Regions from separate parts of the Pseudonocardia sp. Ae331_Ps2 genome, predicted to be linked through region 1. Evidence: predicted binding sites of a transcription regulator. Region 1 holds the regulator's gene; each other region holds the start of a gene.
The links. The regulator LexA, encoded in region 1, represses DNA repair genes until DNA is damaged. The targets are predictions, from matches to a motif close to CGAACACGTGTTCG.
Positions count from the first base shown of each region.

Region 2: ruvC (crossover junction endodeoxyribonuclease RuvC) is a predicted target of LexA. The motif match lies at 2,454-2,467, and genes of this name have one in related genera.
Region 3: Ae331Ps2_RS25485 (intein-containing Rv2578c family radical SAM protein) is a predicted target of LexA. The motif match lies at 2,510-2,523, and genes of this name have one in related genera.
Region 4: recA (recombinase RecA) is a predicted target of LexA. The motif match lies at 1,640-1,653, and genes of this name have one in related genera.

Region 1 is NZ_MCIM01000001.1:391,633-395,837, forward strand. It holds gene Ae331Ps2_RS01940 (hypothetical protein) at 1-718, opposite strand, end outside; gene Ae331Ps2_RS01945 (hypothetical protein) at 882-1,106, opposite strand; gene lexA (transcriptional repressor LexA) at 1,349-2,107, shown strand; gene Ae331Ps2_RS01955 (hypothetical protein) at 2,136-3,218, opposite strand; gene hflX (GTPase HflX) at 3,254-4,205, opposite strand, start outside.
Region 2 is NZ_MCIM01000001.1:5,470,595-5,474,799, forward strand. It holds gene ruvB (Holliday junction branch migration DNA helicase RuvB) at 5-1,024, opposite strand; gene ruvA (Holliday junction branch migration protein RuvA) at 1,075-1,680, opposite strand; gene ruvC (crossover junction endodeoxyribonuclease RuvC) at 1,782-2,432, opposite strand; gene Ae331Ps2_RS25575 (alpha/beta hydrolase) at 2,575-3,723, shown strand; gene Ae331Ps2_RS25580 (molybdenum cofactor biosysynthesis protein) at 3,723-4,205, shown strand, end outside.
Region 3 is NZ_MCIM01000001.1:5,452,190-5,456,394, reverse strand. It holds gene Ae331Ps2_RS25495 (dioxygenase) at 1-764, shown strand, start outside; gene Ae331Ps2_RS25490 (YibE/F family protein) at 768-2,423, opposite strand; gene Ae331Ps2_RS25485 (intein-containing Rv2578c family radical SAM protein) at 2,533-4,205, shown strand, end outside.
Region 4 is NZ_MCIM01000001.1:265,178-269,382, reverse strand. It holds gene Ae331Ps2_RS01325 (ATP-dependent helicase) at 1-192, opposite strand, end outside; gene Ae331Ps2_RS01320 (hypothetical protein) at 267-788, opposite strand; gene Ae331Ps2_RS31770 (hypothetical protein) at 958-1,125, shown strand; gene Ae331Ps2_RS31765 (hypothetical protein) at 1,135-1,296, opposite strand; gene Ae331Ps2_RS01315 (DUF3046 domain-containing protein) at 1,374-1,568, shown strand; gene recA (recombinase RecA) at 1,828-2,880, shown strand; gene Ae331Ps2_RS34105 (regulatory protein RecX) at 2,883-4,139, shown strand; gene Ae331Ps2_RS01300 (hypothetical protein) at 4,168-4,205, opposite strand, start outside.

The DNA.
Region 1 (4,205 bases):
CGAGCGCCACCACCGCGGTCGTGGCGCACAGCAGCACCGCGACCCCGGTCAGGAACCGCTCCAGGCGCCCGCGGACCCGGCTGCGGGCCGGGCGGGGGCGGGCCGGGACCAGGCAACGCCGGTCCAGCGGACGGACCGTGCGCGGCGCCGGCACGGCCACCGACCGCGGACCGGACGGCGCCGCGACCCGGGCGGGCCGCACCAGGGTCGCCGTGGAGCCCGGCGCCGAGGTGGTGCAGCGGGGCGTCCGGACCGCGACGTTCGGACCACCGGTGACGCCACGCGGGACCGCCGGACCGACCGGTGCCGCGGTCCGGGCCGCACGCCCGTGAGCCGTCGGACCGTGAGCCGTCGGACCAGGCGCCGTCGGACCGGACGTCGGAACACCGGGCGCCGAGACACCAGGCACCGGGACACCAGGCACCGAGACACCGGCTGCCGAGACACCGGACGCCGTGGCGCGCCGGGAACGGGCGGCGGGGTGCCGCGCGACCGACTCGGTCAGTGCGCGCTCCCGTGCACCGTGGGCGGCCCACCGGTGCGCGGCGCGCGCGACGGCCGACGAGCCGGCACCGGCCGGACCGGCCACACCCTCCGCCGCCCGCACCCGCTCCCGGGCGGCGCGCCGGGCGCGCGAGGTGGGGGTGCCGGGCGCGGGGGCACCGGTCAGGCAGCCGACCGCGCCGTGGTCGCGGATCCGCTCGTCGAGCTCTCGCATGGTTCCTCCTGCCGTCGGACCGCCCGTCCCCCGGGCGGTCTCGTCTCCCCCGCTCCCGACCGGCCCTTCCCCGAGCCCGGTCGAACGGGCGTACGAGCGGTGTAGCACCCGACACCGACAACAACCGCGTCTCCGCAGGTCACCGCACGTGCCGGAGACGCTCTCAGCGTGGCGCGCCGACCGCGGGCGGCACGGCCGGGCCGTGGGCGGCGACGTCGGCGACCACCCCGAGCGCGACGACCGCGGCCGCCGAGGCCAGCAGGACACCCACCGCCGCCACCACGCGGCGCACGGGACCCGGCGTCGGTACGGGCCGCACCGCGCCGGCCGCGGTGCCGACCGGAGCCCGTCCGATGACCGTCATACCCCCGATGACCGCTGCGTCCACGATCGCCACCCCCACTGCCGTTCCCGCTGCCGGTCGCCCCGCGCGGCCGGACGGCGACGCGGACGGCATCCGATCGAACCAGACCGATCGAACCGGTGTTCGATCGAACGCCTGTGCGATGTTCTACCACCACGGCCCGACGGAATCCACGACACGCCCCGGGCGACTTCGAACGCATGTTTGGCGAACGGGCCCGCGACGGCTAGGGTCGTCGCCGTAAGTACCCCGAGGAGGCGAATGCGATGGCAGCGGACGACACCGGACACGGTGGTCCCGGCGTGACCGGCACCGCCGCGGACCGGGGATCCGCGACGGTCCGGGAGTTCCCCGACCCCGCGACCGACACCCGCGGCCTGACCCCGCGGCAGAAGAAGGTCCTGGCCGTCATCCGGGACTGGGTGGACCGGTACGGCTACCCGCCCAGCGTCCGCGAGATCGGTGACGCGGTGGGCCTCACGTCCACCTCGTCGGTGCACCACCAGCTCCGGACCCTGGAGCGCAAGGGCTTCCTCCGGCGCGACCCGAACCGCACCCGCGCGGTCGACGTCCGCAGCCCGGAGCAGATCGCCGGCACCGACGGGTCGGACTCCGACGCCGACACCGCCGAGCTGCGTTCCGCGCGGCCGGCGCCGGCGTTCGTGCCGCTCATCGGCGACATCGCCGCCGGTGGCCCGATCCTGGCCGAGCAGGCCGTGCAGGACGTGTTCCCGCTGCCGCGCGAGATCGTCGGCGAGGGCACGCTGTTCCTGCTCAACGTCAAGGGTGACTCGATGGTCGACGCCGCGATCACCGACGGCGACTGGGTCGTCGTGCGTCAGCAGCCGGTGGCCGAGCAGTGCGAGATCGTGGCCGCGATGATCGACGGCGAGGCGACGGTGAAGACGTTCCGCCGCAAGGACGGGCACATCTGGCTGATGCCGGCGAACGACGCCTACGACCCGATCCCGGGTGACGACGCGTCGATCCTCGGCCGCGTCGTGGCGGTCCTGCGCCGCCTCTGACCTCCTCGGCGGCGCCCGGTTCCCGCGGTCAGCGGGACCGGCGGCGCCGTCCGTGCAGGGACATCGCGACGGCACCGGTCACCAGCAGCACCGCGAGCACCGCCGCCCCGCCCGCGGCGGGCAGCCACGACGGGTACGTGCGGTACTCCGGCACCTCGGCGGGCTGGGCCACGACCGGTGCCCGTGGGCCGGTCGCCGCGGGCACCGCGCCCGGGACGACGGTGATCGCCGCCGCGGTCGGGCCCCGGGCCTCGCTGCCGGAGTGCAATGCACCCCGGCCGTCCGGGGCGATCGCCTCGCCCTGGGCCTCGTCCGGCAACGGCACCGGCAGTGGTGCCCCGCCCAGCGCCGCGACCAGCACGTCGGCCGTCGCCGGTCCGCCGACGGGCAGCGGGAACACCCAGGCGTCGGTGTAGGTCCGCAGCACGGCGGCGCGTCCGCCGTCGGCCACGGTCGGTGAGACCCCGCCGCCGGTGATCGTGCGGGATCCGGCAGCCCCGAGCGGCCCGCCACCGGTGCCCGACCAGGGCAGCACGACCTGTGCCACCCGACGCAGCGGGACCGGGCCCCCGCCCTCGCGCAGCGGTGCGTCGGGTCGGTACACCCCGGCGGCCCCGGTGGTCTTGTCCACCAGCAGGGGCACGCCGTCGTCGCCGACCAGCAGCGCCTCGACGTCGCGCGGACCGTCCGGATAGTCCAGGTCGTACACGCGTGGCGGCCCGGCCGGGGGCAGCACGACGAGCCGGACCGAGCCACGCTGTGCCCCGTTGTCACCGGTGTCGGCGAGCCAGAGATCCCCGCCCGGCCCGAGCCCGAGGTCCTCGACGTCGGTGACCGGGACGTCGGCCTGCCGGGTTCCGGTGACTGCGCAGCCGGACGGGTCCAGGGTGAACGTCCGCGCGGTCCCCCCGCCGTCGACGATCGCGTGGTACCGCTGCGGGGCTCCGCCGGGCGGGCCCTGCGCGACCAGCCCGGACAGCTCCGCCAGCCGCGGATCGTCGACGGTGCAGACCGGGTGCGCCCCGGGCGGCGGCGCGGCCGCACCCGTGAGCGCACCGGCCAGGCAGAGGACAGTGGTCAGGCAGACGACAATGGTCAGGCGGCGGGCCACGACCCCCGGACGCGGCCGCCCACCCGGCCGCCCATTCAGTGGCCCGCTGCCGTCGCCGGCAGGTCGGCGCCGGTCCCGATCGGGACGGCAGAGCCCGCCACCGCGAACGGCAGCACCGCGGTGCCCAGCTCCGGCTTCACCCGCGCCCGGATCCGGGTGCCGTCGGCGGTGTGGGACTCGGCGAGGATCTCGCCGTCGTCGTGCAGCCGCGCGACCAGCGCACCCTCGGTGTAGGGCAGCAGGAGGTCGACCTCGTAGTCCGGGCGCGGCAGGCGCTCGGCGATGTGCTCGCGGAGCCGGTCGATCCCGGTGCCGCTGTGTGCCGAGACGAACACGGCGTCCGGCTGGGCGTGCCGCAGCCGGGCCAGCGCGAGGTCACCGGCCGCGTCGATCTTGTTGATCACGAGCAGCTCGGGGGGCATCGTGTCGCCCGCGGCCTCCCCCACCTCGACGAGCACCTGACGGACCGCGGCGATCTGGTCGTCGGGCAGCGGGTCGGACCCGTCGACGACGTGCACCAGCAGGTCGGCCCGGGCGGCCTCCTCCAGCGTGGAGCGGAACGCCTCGACGAGCTGGGGCGGCAGGTGCCGCACGAACCCGACGGTGTCGGTGAGGGTGTAGTCGTGCCCGTCGGGCGTCTGTGCCTTGCGGGTGGTCGGGTCCAGCGTCGCGAACAACGCGTCCTGCACCAGAACCCCGGCGTCGGTGAGCTGGTTGAGCAGGCTCGACTTGCCCGCGTTGGTGTAGCCGACGATCGCGACCGAGGGGATCTCGTTGCGGCGACGGCTGCCGCGCTGGGTCTCGCGGACCTGGCGCATCGCACCGATCTCGCGGCGCAGCTTCGACATCCGCGCGCGGATGCGGCGCCGATCCAGCTCGATCTTCGTCTCACCGGGGCCACGGCCACCGATACCGACGCCGCCCGCGGCCCGGCCACCGACCTGCCGGGACAGCGCCTCACCCCAGCCGCGCAGCCGCGGCAGCAGG
Region 2 (4,205 bases), 5.1 Mb from region 1:
CGGGTCAGAACAGCGGGTCGATCCGGTGTCCGGCAGGCGCGTCCGCGGGCGGGGTCAGCCCGAGGTGGGTCCAGGCCAGCGGGGTCGCGACCCGCCCGCGCGGGGTGCGGGCGATCATCCCGGCCCGCACCAGGTAGGGCTCGCAGACCTCCTCGACGGTCCCGGGCTCCTCCCCGACCGCGACGGCGAGGGTCGACACCCCGACCGGGCCGCCGTGGAAGGAGCGGACCAGCGCGCCGAGCACCGCGCGGTCGAGGCGGTCGAGGCCAAGCTCGTCGACGTCGTAGACGGCCAGCGCGTCGCGGGCGACCTCCCGGGTGACGACCCCGTCCGCGCGGACCTCGGCGTAGTCGCGGACCCGGCGCAGCAGCCGGTTCGCCACCCGGGGGGTGCCGCGGCAGCGACCGGCGATCTCAGCCCCGCCGTCGGGGCGCAGGTCGATGCCGAGGATCCCGGCGGCACGGCGGAGCACGAGCTCCAGCTCGGGGACGTCGTAGAACTCCATCTGCCCGGTGAACCCGAACCGGTCGCGCAGCGGACCGGTCAGCGAGCCGGCCCGCGTCGTGGCCCCGACCAGGGTGAACGGCGCGACCTCCAGCGGGATCGAGGTGGCACCAGGGCCCTTGCCGACGACGACGTCGACCCGGAAGTCCTCCATCGCGAGGTAGAGCATCTCCTCGGCGGGCCGGGCGGTGCGGTGGATCTCGTCGATGAACAGCACGTCGCCGGGCACGAGGTTGGACAGCATCGCGGCGAGGTCCCCGGCACGCTCCAGCGCCGGGCCGGAGGTCAGCCGGATCGCGGCCCCCATCTCCTGGGCGATGATCATGGCGAGGCTGGTCTTGCCGAGCCCGGGCGGGCCGGACAGCAGGATGTGGTCCGGCGGGTCGCCGCGGCGACGGGCGCCCTCCAGCACCAGCTGCAGCTGCTCGCGGACCCGGGGCTGGCCGACGAACTCGGCCAGCGAGCGGGGCCGCAGCGACGCCTCGACGTCGGTGTCCCCCGGCTGGACCCCGGCGTCCACGGCGCGCTCGTCGAGCCGGCCGTCGACCCCGGCATAGGGGTCGGGGTCGGTCACCGCGACCGGCCCAGGCTCGACAGCGCGGTGCGCAGCAGGTCCCGGGCGTCGGTGTCGGGGGCGTGGGCCAGGACCGCGTCGACGGCCTGCTCGGCCGGGCGCTGGGTGAAGCCGAGCCCGAGCAGCGCCTCGACGACCTGGTCGCGCACCCCGAGCATCGGGGCCGGTGCGGCCGCGACGGCGCCCGCGGGCACCGCGGCCGGCGCGGTCACCTTGTCGCGCAGCTCCACGACCAGGCGTTCGGCGCTCTTGCGCCCGACGCCCGGGATGCGGGTGAGCACGGCCAGGTCGCCGTCGGCCAGCGCGCGGCGCAGCGTGTCCGGCTCCAGCACCGCGATCGTGGCGAGCGCGAGCCGCGTCCCGATCCCGGACACCGTCTGCAGCAGCAGGAACAGCTCGCGTTCCTCGGCGTCGGCGAACCCGTAGAGGGTCAGCGAGTCCTCGCGCACCACCAACGTGGTCGGCAGCCGGGCCTCGTCCCCGCGACGCAGCCCGCCCAGCGTGGCGGGGGTGGCGTACACCGCGAGCCCGACCCCACCCACCTCGATGACCGCGTGGTCCAGCCCGATCTCCAGCACCGGACCGCGCACCGAGTGGATCACTGACAGGTCCCCTTCCGACGAACGACCGTTCGAGCACCGACGCTACCGGGCCGCACCGACCGGACCGCACGCGACACCACGCCACCACCGGGCGAGAGGGATCAGCGCGCGCGCCACCCGCCGGTCGAGCGGGCGTCGGCGGCCGCGCGGGCCGCGGCCCACTGCTCGGCGGCACCGGGCCGGGCGCCGCCGCGCTCGCGCTGGGCCTCGGCGAGCCGGGCACGGTGCACCGCGGCCAGCTCCTCGGCGCGGGCCTGGGCCTGCGCCATCCGGTCGATCATCGGTGAGCGCCAGCAGTGGCAGATGGCGAGCGCGAGCGCGTCGGCGGCGTCGGCGGGCTTCGGGGGTGCGTCCAGGCCGAGGAGCCGGGTGACCATCGCGGTGACCTGCGCCTTGCCCGCGCGGCCCTCCCCGGTGACGGCGGCCTTCACCTCGCTGGGGGTGTGGAAGGCGACCGGCAGCCCCGCCCGGGCCGCGACGAGCGCGACGACGCCGCTGACCTGCGCGGTGCCCATCACGGTGCGGACGTTGTTCTGGCTGAACACCCGCTCGACGGCGATCACGTCGGGTCGGTGCCGGGCCACCCAGCGCTCCACCTCGTCGGCGACGGCGAGCAGCCGCCGTTCCAGCGGCAGGGCCGGCTCACTGCGGGCGACGCCGACGTCGACGAACCCGACGGTCCGGCCCGCACCGGCCTCGACGACGCCGATGCCGCACCGCGTCAGTCCGGGGTCGACCCCGAGCACCCGCACCGCGTCCCCCTCGCCTCGGACCGCACAGCCGTTCGAGAACCGTACCGGTCGGGACGGTCCCGTCCGGGCGGGCACGCCGGACCGGCGGGTCCGGACCGGGCCGGGCGGACCGGGGTGACGCCCGGGATGACAGGGTGCGCAGGTGACGTCGTTCCTCCGGGTCCTCGCGTGGGTGTGGGCCGCGCTGCTGCTGGTCGTGCTGGTGGGGACGTTCCGCCCCGAGACCCCGGCGATCGGGCTCGCGGGGTCGTTCCTGTCCGGGGCGTACCCGCTGCACGTCGCCCTCGCCGGGGTGCTGGGGATCCTGTTCGGGCTGGCCGCGCGGGCCGCGGGCGCACGGTTCACCGGCGTCGCGACGGCGGTGCTCGCCCTGGCGGCGGTCGTCGGGTCGGTCACGGTGCTGGCCGCGCAGGGCCGGGCCGCGTCCGAGCAGGGCGTCCCGCTGGACTGGACGGCGGCGCTGACCGAGCTGGGCCAGCCCGACGGGAAGCCCGACCGGTCGGTGGAGTTCGCCCCCGGCCGCACGCTGGACCTCTACCTGCCGACCGGCGCGGGTCCGCACCCGACGATGGTGTGGGTGCACGGCGGGTCGTGGACCAGAGGGGACCGCAGCGACCGCACCGCGCTGAATCGGTGGCTCGCCGAGCGCGGCTGGGCGGTCGCCGCGGTGGACTACCGGCTGCCGCCACCCGAGCCCGTCGGCCGCGACCAGCAGCGCGACGTCGCGTGCGCCGTCGACTGGGTCCGCGCGCACGCGGGCGAGGCGGGTCTGGACCCCGCGCGGCTGGTCCTGGGCGGGCAGTCCGCCGGGGCGACGCTGGCGCTGTCGGTCACCTCCGGACTGCTCGACGGGACGCTGGCGTGCTCCGAGGCACCCGCCGCGTACGGCGGCACCGGCCCGGCCGACGCCCCACCGCCGACGCCCGGCCCGCCGCCGGTCGGCGTGGTCGCCTACTACCCGCCCGTCGACCTGACGCTGGTCGACCCCGACCTACAGCGCACCCTGTTCGGCGGCACCGCCGACCAGGCGCCGGGCCTGCTGCGGCTGCTCTCCCCCGCCGAGCAGGTGCGCCCCGGGCTCCCACCGACCCTGCTGCTGCTCGGCTCCGCGGACCACTACGTCCTGCCCGACCGGGTCGCCGCCTACGACCGGCAGCTCCGCTCCGCGGGGGTCGACGGCAGGCTGGTCACCGTCCCCTACGCCGACCACGTCTTCGACCGCCCCTTCGGCAGTCCCGGTGCGCAGCTGACCCGGGAGGCCGTGATCCGCTTCCTGACCGGGCTGAACTGATGCGGGTCGAGATCACCGCACTGGTGGTCGCGTCCCGGCACGCCTACGAGGGCAGGCCCGCCGACGGGCCGCGTCCCGACCCGGAGCCGCCGCTGCGCGACGAGGTCCGGGTACGCGCCGGCCACGGGATCGTCGGCGACCGCTACGCCGGCCACCCGGCGCACGCCCGCGCCGCGGTGACGCTGCTGGCCGCGGAGTCGCTGGACCACCTGCGCACGGTCCTCGGCGACGTCGTCGAGGCCACCGCGACCCCGCGGGCGGCGCGGCGCAACATCGTGCTGCGCGGCGCCCCGGTCGACGCGCTCGCCGCACCGGGCCGGGGCGGCACCGGCGCGCTGTTCGCCCTGGACTCCGGCGACGGCCCGGTCCGCTTCCGCGCGCACCGCGCCGCCGCGCCGTGCCGCTGGATGGACACCGAGATCGGCGACGGCGCGTGGGCCGCGCTGCGTGGCCGGGGCGGGGTCCGCTGCGAGCCCCTCGAC
Region 3 (4,205 bases), 5.1 Mb from region 1:
TGCGCCACCTGCACGACTTCGCCCGCGAGACCCACCTCACCGAGGACGAGTGGATGGCCGCCGTGCGCTGGCTGACCGCCACCGGGCAGATCTCCGACGACAAGCGCGAGGAGTTCATCCTCGCCTCCGACGTGCTCGGGCTGTCCATGCTCGTCGTCCAGCAGAACCACCGCCTCGACCCGGCCGCCACCCCGGCGACCGTGCTGGGCCCGTTCCACATCGACGGCTCCCCGGAGAAGGACTTCGGCGCCGACATGTCCGACGGGCTGCCCGGCGACCTGCTGTTCGTGCACGGCACCGTCCGCTCGCTCGACGGCACCGGCGTCCCCGGCGCCGTGCTCGACGTGTGGCAGTCCGACGCCGACGGCACCTACGAGGCCCAGCTCGACGTCGACGAGGCCCGGCTGCGCGCGAAGTACACGACCGACGCCGACGGCCGCTACTGCGTGCGCACCATCGCCCCGCTCGGCTACGCCATCCCGATGGACGGCCCGGTCGGCGACTTGATCTCGCGCACCGACATCAGCCCGATGCGGCCCGCGCACATCCACTTCCTGCTCGCCGTGCCCGGCTACGCACCGCTGATCACCCACCTGTTCCGGGAGGGCACCGAGTACCTCGACTCCGACGTCGTGTTCGGTGTGAAGCGCGAGCTCGTCGTGGCGTTCGACCGCCACGAGCCCGGCCCCACGCCGGACGGCGGGCACAGCGACACCCCCTGGTACGAGGCCCGCTACGACTTCGTGCTCCAGCCCGCCGGGTGAGACTCAGCGCCGCCCGACGACCAGCGCGGCCAGCCCGGTCGTCACCGGGACGGCGGCGACCAGACCGATGCTGCCCACCAGCGTCCGCACGATCTCGGTCGCCACGTCCTGGCTGGTCAGCACCTGCGTCACCCCGCCGGCGGCGACGGTGAACAACAGCAGCAGCGGCAGCGCCGCCCCGGCGTAGGCCAGCACCAGGGTGTTCACCGCGGACGCGACGTGGTCGCGGCCGATCCGCATCCCGGCGGCGAACAGCTCGCCCACGCTCATCCCCGGGTTCGCCGCGCCCAGCTCCCACACCGCGGACGCCTGGGTGACGGTGACGTCGTCCAGCGCCCCGAGCGCGCCGATCACCAGCCCGGCCAGCACCAGGCCGCGGGGGTCGATCGGTACGCCGGGGCCGAGCGTGCCGATCAGGGTGGCGGTGGTGTCGTCGAGCCCGGTGAGCCGGGAGGTGACGGTGAACAAGTAGCCGAGCAGCCCGATCAGGGCGAGCGAGGCCAGTGTGCCGAGCACCGCGCACGACGTCCGCGCGGTGAACCCGTGGGTCAGGTACAGCACCACGAACATGATCAGGCAGGCGCCGGTGACCGCGACCGCGAGCGGGGAGCCACCGGACAGGATCGCCGGCAGCACGAACCACAGCAGGATCACGAAGCTCAGCGCCAGGCTGACCAGCGCCGCGAACCCGCGCAGCCGTCCCAGCACGACGACGGCCAGGGCGAACGCCGCCGCCAGCCACCCCAGCGGGGCGCCGCGCTGGAAGTCGACGAGCTGGTAGGAGCCCGCGTCGTCGGGGTTGGCGCCCGACCACGACAGGGTGACCGGGTCGCCCACCGCGAACCGCGGTGTCGACGGCTCGTTCGGCACCAGCTGCACCAGGTCCCGTCCGGCACGGGGCCCGTCGGACAGCGCGACCGTCACCCCGGTGCAGCGACGGTCCCCGGCGCCGGGGGAGCAGTCCGCGACCTGCACCGTGGTGACGGTGCCGTGCACCTGCTGGGTGGGCGGGATCTCCGGGACCGGGGTCGCCCCCGGCCACAGCAGGGCCACCCCGGCGAGCGTCGCGAGCACGCACGGCACGAGCAGCGCGACGAGCAGCCGCCGCACCCGTCGTCCGGCCGGGGACGCGGCGCCGTGCCCGTGGCCGTGGCCGTGTCCCTGCTCGTGTCCCTGGCCGTGTGCCGCGCTGGGTCCCTCTCGGTGTCCCGCGCTGTGTCCGTCTCGGTGTCCTTCCCCGAGTCCCGCGCCGTGGTCGTGCCCGGTGGCGGGCGGTGCCGGCGCGCCGGTCGTGGTGCCGGGCCCCGCCGCGCCGGGGCAGTCGCCCCAGCCGCCCGGGTGCCCGGCGCGGGGGATCGGACCGGTCTCGGCGCTGTCGTCGGTGCTGTTGTCGGTGCCGCCGGTGGGGCCCGGCGCGGCACGTCCTGCCGGTGCGGGGGAGGCGCCGTTCTCCTCGCGGGACGGACGGCGCGGGGCGGGTGGCCGGGTGCCCGGTGTCCGCCGGGCCCGGTGCTGCGCCGGTTCTGCCGGGAACAGGTGCCCGCCGGAGGCGCCCGGTGCCCGGTCCTCGGCGCGCCGCCGTCCCCCCGTCCGCGGAGCGGTGGGCCGGCCGCCGTCGGGGGCGGACGGGTCGCGCGGGACGGGCGGGGGCGGGGGCACCTCCGCATCCTTGCAAACGATCTTCGGCCTGCGGGGTGCCGTTCGCCCGGACGCGACCGCCCGGCGACGACCGGTTGTCCGTCGTTCGAACTTGTGTTCGACTGGAGCGGTGCGATGGGACGGACAGCAGGTCGGGGCGGACGGGGTCGGACACGCGACGGCGCTGCCGGGGATGCGGGGGTTGCTGCACTCGGTGCGCACCCCCGGGTTCGCGGACACGGTGTTCCACGAGGTCGAGGCGCGCTCGGTGCTCAACCGGGTGCCGTCGTCGTCGCCGGTGCCGTTCGGGTGGACGGTCAACCCCTACCGCGGCTGCTCGCACGCCTGCACCTACTGCCTCGTCCCGGACACCCCGGTGCTCACCGCCGACGGCCGGTCCCGGCCCATCGGGGAGCTGCGCCCGGGTGACGAGGTGGTCGGCACCCTCGCCGACGGCGGCGGGCGGCGCCGGTTCGTCCGCACCCCGGTGCTCGCGCGCTGGTCGACCCGGCGCCGGGCGCAGGAGGTGACCCTCGACGACGGCACGGTGCTCGTCACCTCCGCCGAACACCGTTTCCTCACCACCACCGGCTGGGCACACGTGCGCCCGGGGCGCTGCCGTTCCTCGGCGGACCGGCCGCACCTGACACCGGGGACGGCACTGGTCGGGCCCGGTGCGGCCGCGGTCCCGGGCGGGCCCCGGCCCGAGGGGTACGCCGAGGGCTGGCTCTGCGGGCTGGTCCGGGCCGACGCGGTGCGCGGGCGGGTGCGGGCCGAGCCGTTCCCGACCGGCTGGGTGGAGCTGGAGGCGCTCGCCCGCGCCCACCACCTGCTGACCGCGCGGCCGGTGCCCGTGGCCGCCGGGATGCTCGCGGCGCCCGCACCGTCGCCGACGGCCTGGCCGCACCGGCCCGCCCGTGGCTGGTCGGCCGGCTTCGTCGGCGGGATCGTCGACGCCTGCGGTGAGGTCTCCGCCGGGGTGTTGCGGATCGTGCCCGGCGAGGAGACGCTCGCCCGCGCCTGCGTCGACGCGCTGCGGCGGCTCGGGTTCCGGGTGGCCTCGGAGCCGTCGGCCCGGCCCGGGGTGCGGGCGCTGCGGGTGCTGGGCGGGGTCGCCGAGCAGCTGCGGCTGGTCGCGGTGACCGACCCGGCCGTGGCCCGGATGCGTGACGTCGGCGGAGCCCGCGTCGAGGAGCCGCCCGGGGGAGCGCCGCGGGTGGTGTCGATCCGCGACACCGGCACCCTGCGTCCGATGGTCGACATCACCACCGGCACCGGTGACTTCGTCGCCGCCGGGGTGGTCAGCCACAACTGCTTCGCCCGCAACACCCACACCTACCTGGACCTGGACGCCGGCGCGGACTTCGACTCCCAGATCGTGGTCAAGGTGAACGTCGCCCGGGTGCTGGAGCGGGAGCTGGCCCGGCCGTCGTGGCGGCGCGAGCACGTCGCGATGGGCACCAACACCGACCCCTACCAACGGGCGGAGGGCCGCTACCGGCTGATGCCGGGGGTGATCGGCGCACTGGCCCGCTCCGGCACGCCGTTCTCCGTCCTGACCAAGGGCACCGTGCTGGGCCGGGACCTGCCGCAGCTCGCGGCCGCGAACGCCGATGTGCGCGTCGGCACCGGGGTGTCGATCGCGCTGCTGGACCGGGAGCTGCAGTCGCACCTGGAGCCGGGCACGCCGAGCCCGTGGGCCCGGCTCGACCTCGTCCGCCGGATCACCGACGCGGGCCTGCCCTGCGGGGTCATGGTGGCCCCGGTGCTGCCGTGGCTGACCGACTCCACCGAGGCCCTCGA
Region 4 (4,205 bases), 130 kb from region 1:
GAGCCGGTCGAGCGCCCAGAGGAACGCGGCCAGGGTCTTGCCGGACCCGGTCGGCGCGACGACGAGGGCGTTGCGCCCGGCCTGTGCCGCGGACCAGGCGCCCTCCTGGGCCGCGGTGGGCGCGGCGAAGGCCCCCTCGAACCACTGGCGGGTGGCGGGGGAGAAGCCCTCGAGTGCGGTCACGCCGACCATCATGCGGGTGGGGTCCGACAGTCACCCGCCGAGCACCCGCCGAGCTCCCGTCGGACCGGGCGTGACCTGCGAGGTCAGCGGGCGGCGTCGGCCCTGGTACGGGGCCAGACCTCCGCGGCGTCCTCGGCCGGGAACTCCGCGACGACCGCCGCGACCGTCCAGACCATCGACGCCAGGAAGTCCACGCCCAGGGCGTCGACGTAGTGCGAGGTCTCGCGGGCGTCGGCCGGGTCGACGAGCGGGGCGATGGTGTAGCGCGCCCGGGCCGCGTAGCGCGGGCCCAGGTTCTGCCCGATCCAGGCCAGTGCCCGCTCGGAGCGGTCGTCGTGGTCGACCAGCGCGGCGCGGGCGGCGTCGTACCAGTCGGCCAGCACCAGGAAGGCCAGCGACCAGCCGGGCGGCGTGGTGTCCGGCGGCACGTCCCGGTCGACCGCGGTCAGCCGGCGCACGGCGAACCGGGCCGGATCGGGCCCCGGCGCGGCGAGCGTCTCGCGGACCGCCCCGGCCAGCACGTCGGACACCATGCGGTAGGCGTTCCGCAGCTCCGCGTCGTCCGCGCCCGCCGACCTGCGTGCGTTCGGGGTCGTCCCCGCCATGTCCACCGTCCTCCGCTCGTGTGGCCGGGCCGGAGCGTAACGCCCTGGCGCACGGCGGCCGTCGCACGGCAGCATCCGTCCGTGACCGCCGCACCCGACGCCGTCTCCCCGCCCCAGAACCCCGCGCAGCCCCGGCTGCTGACGGTTCTCGCGATGGTGCAGGTGCTCGGTGGACGTGGCGATGAACCTGGCCGGTGCCGCCGCCGGAATCGTGGCCGGGGTGCTCGTGACGGTGTCGTCCTACGCGCTGCTCGGCGCGGTGGCGGTCGTGGTGACGGTGCCGTTCCTGCTGGTGGCGGTGCGTTCGGCCGGTGCGGGACGCCCGGCGGCCGGCTGAGCGAGACCCTCAGCGACGGCGCTGGTGGAGCCACCAGCGCACCAGCACGACCAGTGCGGACAGCAGCGCGAGCAGGGACACGATCTGCCACGCCAGTGGCGAGCCGATGCCGGTCGTCGCGAGGACCTCGTCGGCGACGTCGACCGGGACGGTGGCGAGCAGTTCGGACATATCACCCAGGCTACCTGCTCCGGGGCGTCATCGGGCGGACGCCGCACGGAACGGGTGACCCGTCTACCCTCGCGGACGTGCGACTGAGCCACTTCCGGGAACTGATGGAGGGCGAGTTCGGGCCGGTGCGGGCGGCGTCGCTGTCCCGCGACCACGTCTTCTCCGAGCTCGGCGGCCGGACCGTCGAGCAGGCGATCGAGGCCGGCGTCGACCTGCGCCGGATCTGGCGCGCGGTGTGCGCGGCCTACGAGGTCCCACCCGCACGGCGGTAGCGGCGTTCCGGGCGGTCGTGCTGACCGCTCGGCTCCCGTGGGCGCCCGGTCGGCGTGTCGCGGTGTCGGATCGAACGCGTGTTCGTCTACGGTTCCGGCAGGGCTTGCGGTACCGGTCCTGCGGCGTGGTGTCGGACGAGTTGTCCACAGGCGCCGATCCGGGCCCGAAACTGTCAGGGGTACCCCATACCGTTGTGGTGTGCCTCCCCGAAAGACACCAGCAGGACCCGACCGTCGACCACCAGCGAGGAGTCAAGAGATGTCCGCTCCGGACCGCGGCAAGGCGCTCGAACTCGCCCTCGCCCAGATCGAGAAGAACCACGGCAAGGGATCGGTGATGCGCCTGGGCGACCAGGCCCGCGTCCCGATCAGTGCCATCTCCACGGGCTCCATCGCGCTCGACGTCGCGCTCGGCGTCGGGGGCATCCCGCGCGGCCGGGTCGTCGAGATCTACGGCCCGGAGTCCAGCGGTAAGACCACGGTCGCGCTGCACTGCGTGGCGAGCGCGCAGGCCGCGGGCGGTGTCGCCGCGTTCATCGACGCCGAGCACGCGCTCGACCCGGAGTACGCCAAGGCGCTCGGTGTCGACACCGACGACCTGCTGGTCTCCCAGCCGGACACCGGTGAGCAGGCGCTGGAGATCGCGGACATGCTGATCCGCTCCGGCGCGCTCGACATCATCGTCATCGACTCGGTGGCCGCGCTCGTGCCGCGTGCCGAGATCGAGGGCGAGATGGGTGACAGCCACGTCGGTCTGCAGGCCCGGCTGATGAGCCAGGCGCTGCGGAAGATCACCGGTGCCCTCAGCAACTCCGGCACCACGGCGATCTTCATCAACCAGCTGCGCGAGAAGATCGGCGTGATGTTCGGGTCCCCGGAGACCACGACCGGTGGTAAGGCGCTGAAGTTCTACGCGTCGGTCCGCATGGACATCCGCCGCATCGAGACGCTGAAGGACGGAACCGACATGGTCGGCAGCCGGACCCGGGTCAAGGTCGTGAAGAACAAGGTGGCCCCGCCGTTCAAGCAGGCGGAGTTCGACGTGCTCTACGGCGTCGGCATCTCCAAGGAGGGTTCGCTGATCGACGTGGGCGTCGAGCAGGGGATCATCCGCAAGTCCGGCGCCTGGTACACCTACGAGGGCGACCAGATGGGGCAGGGCAAGGAGAACGCCCGCAAGTTCCTCAAGGAGAACCCGGACGTCGCCGCCGAGGTCGAGAAGCGCATCAAGGAGAAGCTGGGGATCGGCGCGGTCGTCGACGCCGAGGAGACCAGCCCGGTCGAGCCCCTCCCGGCCCCGGTCGACTTCTGAGCGTGACCGGCGACCACGACGGGTCCGGAGGCACGTCCGGACGGGACGGTGCGGAGCCGACCGGGCCCCGCACCGTCCCGCTCGACGACCTGTTCGGCGTGACCCCGTCGGGTGCCGACGCACCGGATCCGCCTGCGATCCGGACCGTCGATCCGACCGGCGACGAGCCGGGGGAGCCCGCTGCGGAGCCCTCGTCCGTCCCCGGGTGGGACACGAGTCCGCACCAGGTCTCCTTCGCGACGCTCAGCGGCACCGACGGGTCCCCCCCGACGATCACCGACCCGTCGGCGGCCCGGCCGACGGATCCGGCGGCCGACGCTGCGACGGACGGGGTGGCGGAGCCCGCCCCGGTCCGCAGGCTGACCTTCGACGACCCCGCCCCCGGCCCCGCTGCGGGCAGCGGCACGGACGGTGGTGGCGACGGATCCGGCGCGCCCCGCGTGGTCTCGTTCGAGGAGCTCTCGGGACGGGGCACACACCGCGGCGGAGCCCGCCGCGACCGTGCGACCCCCCGCCGGCGCCCGACCACCGCAGCGGCCGTGACCGGTGCGGGTACCGCGGCGGCCACGACCACTCCGCACGCCGCGGCCGACCTGTCCCGGAGCACCGGACCTGCTGGGCCGGGCACCGAAGCGACGGGCACCGAGAAGACGGGCGCCGCCTCCCGTGGCCGTCGTCGCGGCGAGGGTCGTGGCCGGGGGAGCCGCCGGAGCGAGGAGCGCACCCCGCGCGTCGAGACACCGCAGGAGCAGGAGAGCCGCGCCCGCGACATCTGCCTGCGCCTGCTCACCGACCGCGCCCGCACGGTCAAGGAACTCGGCGACGCGCTGCGCCGCAAGGAGATCCCCGACGAGGTCGCGCACCGCGTCCTCGAGCGGTTCGACGAGGTCGGCCTCGTCGACGACCAGGCCTTCGCCGAACAGTGGGTCCGGTCCCGGCACCGTCACCGCGGCCTCGGCAAGCGGGCGATCGCGATGGAGCTGCACCGCAAGGGCGTCGACCGCGAGATCGCCGACGAGGCACTCACCGGCATCGACGACGCCTCCGAACGTGACCGGGCCCGTGAGCTCGTCGTGCGGCGGTTGCGGAGCCTGCCCGTCGGGAGCCGCGAGGAGCGGCAGTCCAGTGCCCGCAAGCTGGTCGGCATGCTCGCGCGCAAGGGCTACGGCCCCGGGGTCGCCTACGGGGTGGTCAAGGAGGAGATCGCCGCCGCCGGTGCGGACGCCGACGAGCTGGGTGAGGCCCCGCCCGAGGACTGACCCGTCCCCGGCGGGACCCGCCGGCCGGTCACGACCGCAGGTACCAGGCGAACCAGTCGCGCATCG